Regions from separate parts of the Clostridium acetobutylicum ATCC 824 genome, predicted to be linked through region 2. Evidence: riboswitches for the same ligand, from Rfam matches in the RefSeq annotation. Region 2 holds a riboswitch; the other holds the start of a gene.
The links. A riboswitch is a leader RNA that binds a small molecule or an ion and turns the genes downstream of it on or off. The one in region 2 is predicted to bind magnesium.
Positions count from the first base shown of each region.

Region 1: another riboswitch for magnesium. It lies ahead of CA_RS03695 (magnesium transporter); the one in region 2 lies ahead of CA_RS17130 (Nramp family divalent metal transporter).

Region 1 is NC_003030.1:788,348-790,834, reverse strand. It holds partial or broken gene CA_RS03695 (magnesium transporter) at 1-986, opposite strand, end outside; M-box (ykoK) riboswitch at 1,255-1,428, opposite strand; gene CA_RS03690 (ammonium transporter) at 1,827-2,487, shown strand, end outside.
Region 2 is NC_003030.1:3,500,400-3,502,886, reverse strand. It holds gene CA_RS17135 (cytochrome P450) at 1-914, opposite strand, end outside; M-box (ykoK) riboswitch at 1,041-1,204, shown strand; gene CA_RS17130 (Nramp family divalent metal transporter) at 1,396-2,487, shown strand, end outside.

The DNA.
Region 1 (2,487 bases), 1.2 Mb from region 2:
TTACCTCATCCTCAGGATTCATTTCACGCATTATATCTAAAGTTTCATTCAACGTTATATTCACATTAAATGAAATAAAGTCCTTGTTCATTATACTACCCACGGTTTCTTCTCCATACCCCATGAGTGCTCTAACTTCTTCTGCATCTTCCTTTTCCATATTAAGCAATATCTTTTCAGCAGTTTCTTCATCAACTTCATCCAAGATATCTGCAATTTCATCAATAGGCATACTATCTAGTACTTCACTTTTCTTATCATCACTTAGGCTTTCAAGTATATCCGCTTGAATATCTGGGTCTATCTCCTCTAGTATGTCAGCAGCTAAATTTTCATCAAGACTTTCAAAAACCTTTTTTCTATAATTAAAATCCATATCTTCAATTATATCGGCTAAATCAGCCGGATGCATAGTTGAAAGCTTTTGATAAGGCACTGTCAACTTTAAATTATCATTAACCATTTCTAAAGACTCTACATCGTTCCACATTATATAATTTTCCATAGGCTTTTTTTCAGTTAATTTATAAAAACCCCATATAATTCTTTCAACTCCAAGTCTCCTACTTAATGCCATAAAGCCCGTATCAACTGCGTATAACTTTAAGTTCTCCAACCATTTTAGCCATTCTTAAATCATTGACTCTTACAAGCTTCTTTCCATTTATATCAACTATTTGTTTATCTAAAAGATTTTTAGAGAGTAAATATGAGTATTTTCTCATTATAGTATCCTTTACTGCTTTAACCTGCATATAAATTTTTCTACTTTCATCTTCCCTGTAAAAATGTATTGACTTAAATTCATAGTTGATATATTCTCCGCCCTTCTTAATCTTATATCCAATTGCCCTAGGATATGATTCATCAGCAGTGACATATATATCCCATAATTTACCTACATATTCACCATATTCGTCATATACTTTTCTATAAAGTACTTCACTCAAAAAAAAGTTATTTAATAATTTCTGCACACCAATCATCCCTTTCAAACTTTACTGAAATACTTCACCTAAATAAAATCTAATTCTTGGCAAGTAATACACAGTTATGTTCTCTAATTTAGCTTGAAGAGAAAGATTGGAATCGTATATATCTATATTAACAAGTTATATATGAAAAACATTCCTCAAATTTCTCTTCAGTTGTAAAATTCAGATCGTCCTCGCTTAAATGAGGGCCACTTTCCATAAAAACTCACTCCTCTTTACAATAAAAAAAAGCCATCAAAGGCTCACTCATAAACTCTAATACGAAATTAGACAGTAGAGCTTTAGCACTATATAGCTTAGATTAAAACTATAAATCCAGCTACATTAGATAGAACCTTGATTCGGTAATATCTGCTGACCCAATTTGGCATCTCTCGATGTTTCTGGGCAGTAGCGTATATCTATATAGGAGCCTCACCTAACTAAAACTTTTCTTCTTATTATATTATTATTTAAAGCAGAAAATATATACTGTTAATTTTAAATTACAACATCTAAACACCATATCTTTAATAAGATACAGTACAGTAGAATGTCCTACAACAACATATTTGTTTAAATCTGCTCTATACTTTTAATTATAGTATAAAATGTGAATTTTTCAACCTTAAAATTAAAAACTTATTAAAGTTGATTATTAAAAAAATAATTTATCGAGCATTCTTACTTGTTTAAAAAATACGATATTTAAAATTTAAGGGCTCTTTATTATTTTTTTTGCATTTTAGGACTTATTTATTTAATAAACTTGCAATTTTTATTTATCTTTGATATCATTATAAAATATTGGACTACTTATTAACGAAGATTTTAAAAAAGGAGGCTATTATTATGAATTTCGCAGATACTACTTTTGTATTTCTTTCTACAGTCTTAGTAATGATAATGACACCTGCTCTTGCAATGTTTTACGGAGGTATGGTTAAAACCAAGAACACTTTAGGTACTATGATGCACAGTTATGCCTGTATGATTATAGTATCCCTTCAATGGATTTTAATAGGATATTCTATTGCATTTGGCCCTGATATTTCAGGCCTTATAGGAAATTTCCAATATGCACTTTTACATCATGTAGGTTTTAAACCTTTTGCACCATATTCAAGCACTATTCCTCATAGCCTATTTATGATGTTCCAATTAATGTTCGCAATTATAACTCCAGGATTAATTACAGGTGCTTTTGCTGAAAGAATAAAATTTCCCGCATTTATACTTTTTATACTTCTTTGGACAACTATAATATACGATCCACTTGCACACTGGGTATGGGGTAACGGTGGCTGGATTAAAAATTTAGGTGCTTTAGACTTTGCTGGAGGAACTGTAGTTCATATAAGTTCCGGAGCCTCTGGTCTTGTTGCTGCAATAATGATTGGAAAGAGAAAATATATAAAAACCTCTCCAAACAATCTTACTTTAACCTTTATAGGTGGTACGCTTTTATGGTTTGGTTGGTTTGGTTTCAACGCAGGAAGTGCCTTAGCTATAA
Region 2 (2,487 bases):
TTCCATAAAAAATCTTTTCGTACCCTCGCACCAACAAAAGGAGCAAAAGGGTAATAGCGTCGAACTTCTTGTGTAAACATTTCAAGATATCTTATGTCTTTTGATTGTAGCTTTTCTCTATATTCCGAATGTTCATATAGAGCAAGGGCAGAAAAGGTGATAAAGGTTGAAATAGCTACAATAGGACGTAGTATATTAATAAGTTCTATGGCAGCCATTTCAGCAGGCATTTGCTGTCCATTAACATCTATATAAAAAGCTATTTCATGTAGAGGAGAACCTTCTTCAGCCCTTATTCTTCCAGAGCGGACATTTTCTATAATTTCTTTTATCCAAGCTTCAATTGTATTTCGTGCCTTTTTTCCCTTCCAATGACGAGGACCAACTGCACCAAAGGAATCTATCATAGAACTGAAGTCTTCTGCTCTATTTTTTATATCAGATTCCATCAAAGGAACACCCGCCCAGTGGCATGCTACTTGACATAGTATTTCATTGGCTTCATTAAAAAGCACAATACTTTTAGTATGCCATTTAGAGGCAGAAGCTTCCCATTTTTCCGTTGTAAGTTCAGCTAATCTTTTTTGTTGAACTTGGTTAGTAAGTAACATAAAAAGCTTTTTACGATGAAGATGAGATTCTCCATCTAGGGTTTGAATTGCATTTTCCCCCAAAAGTGTTTCTTGTACTCTTTTGGGAGCAGCACCTTGTCTTTTAAATTTATCAGAATCATAAAATATTCTTGCAGCTTCCTCTCCTGTCATGCAAATTATCCTTTGCCCCATTAAGCGAGTTTCAAATAAATCAGATTGATAGTGATCAGCTCTATTTTTGATAAATAAATAGCCCTCTTTAAGTAAATCTAGAGTGCTGTCAATACCTTTATCTTTTGCTGTATTTTCTTTTAGTAACATGATGTCACCTCCTTTCTTATATATTAAATATTTTATTTTTCCAACATATAAGAAAATTATTCTGATTATGAAAGTGAAACATTGACAGTAATACTTATTTGTATTATTATTTAGAAGATGAATTTAATAATGTATTGTTAGGTGAGGCTCCTATATAGATATATGCTACTGCCCAAAAATATCGAAAGATGCCAATGGGTTAACAGGTACTACCGAATTAAGGTTTTACTTAATGTAGCTGGGATTACCCAAAGCTATATAGTGCTAAAGCTCAACGAAAGATAGTGTATTTTTGTTGTTGTTTTATAGAGCCTTTATGGGGCTTTTTTTATTTTTTGTTTGGAGGTGGAATCAATGGAAGCAGACCCTAGTAATTTATGCATTAAAAAGACTCGTATATCAAAAATTATAAATGTGGGAAAGCTGCTTCAATTGTTTTAACATAAAGGTTTGCTCTCCTGCATTGAGGAGGGAAAACTGAATGAAGAAGAAGAACAAGCTGTTGTTTATACTAGGTATTATTGGACCAGGACTAATAACTGTTAATGCGGGTAATGATGCAGGGGGTATAGCAACCTATGCAACGGTAGGAGCATCGTATGGCTATAAAATGCTCTGGGGACTTTTATTAATAACTTTTAGTTTAGCTATAATACAAGAAATGAATGCAAGAATGGCTGTGGTTACAGGAAAAGGACTATCAGATTTAATAAGGGAAAACTATGGCGTTAAGTGGTCACTATTTGCTATGTGCATATTATTTATAGCTAACTTTGGAGTATGTGTTGGAGATTTTGCGGGAATTGCAGCCAGCTTAGAGCTGTTTGGAATCAGTAAATATATAACTGTGCCTATTATGGCATTTTTGGTATGGTTCGTTATTACAAAAGGATCTTACGAGAAAACAGAAAAAGTTTTTTTAGCGTTTACTTTTGTTTTCTTCACTTATATTATAACCTGCATAAAGGTTCATCCTAATTGGAATGTAGTTATGAAAGCTACAATTACACCAAGTTTGAGTTTTACAAAAGGATATGTCTTAACACTTATAGGGATGATAGGTACAACCATAACACCTTATATGCAGTTTTATCTACAATCTTCTGTTGTTGATAAAGGGCTTAGTGTAAAGGAATATAAATATGAAAAGATAGATGTGTATTTAGGGGCTATTTGGGGAGACCTGGTATCTTTTTTTATAATTGTTTGTACAGCAGTAACACTTTATAAAGCAGGTATTAAAATAGATAGTGCAGAACAGGCTGCCATGGCATTAAAGCCTTTAGCTGGTAACTATGCTACAATACTCTTTGCAGCAGGCTTATTTGGTGCGTCAGTGCTAGCTACAATGGTAATACCGTTATCTACAACTTATGCTATTTGTGAAGCCTTTGGATTTGAAAGTGGGCTTGATAATTCATTTAGTGAAGCTAAAACTTTTTACGGGATTTTTACTTTCATGATTTTATTTAGTGCTGCTTTGGTACTTGTGCCTAAATTATCTTTGGTAGGAATTATGCTTATAACCCAGCAAATTGCAGGGATACTATCTCCAGTAATCCTTATATTCATG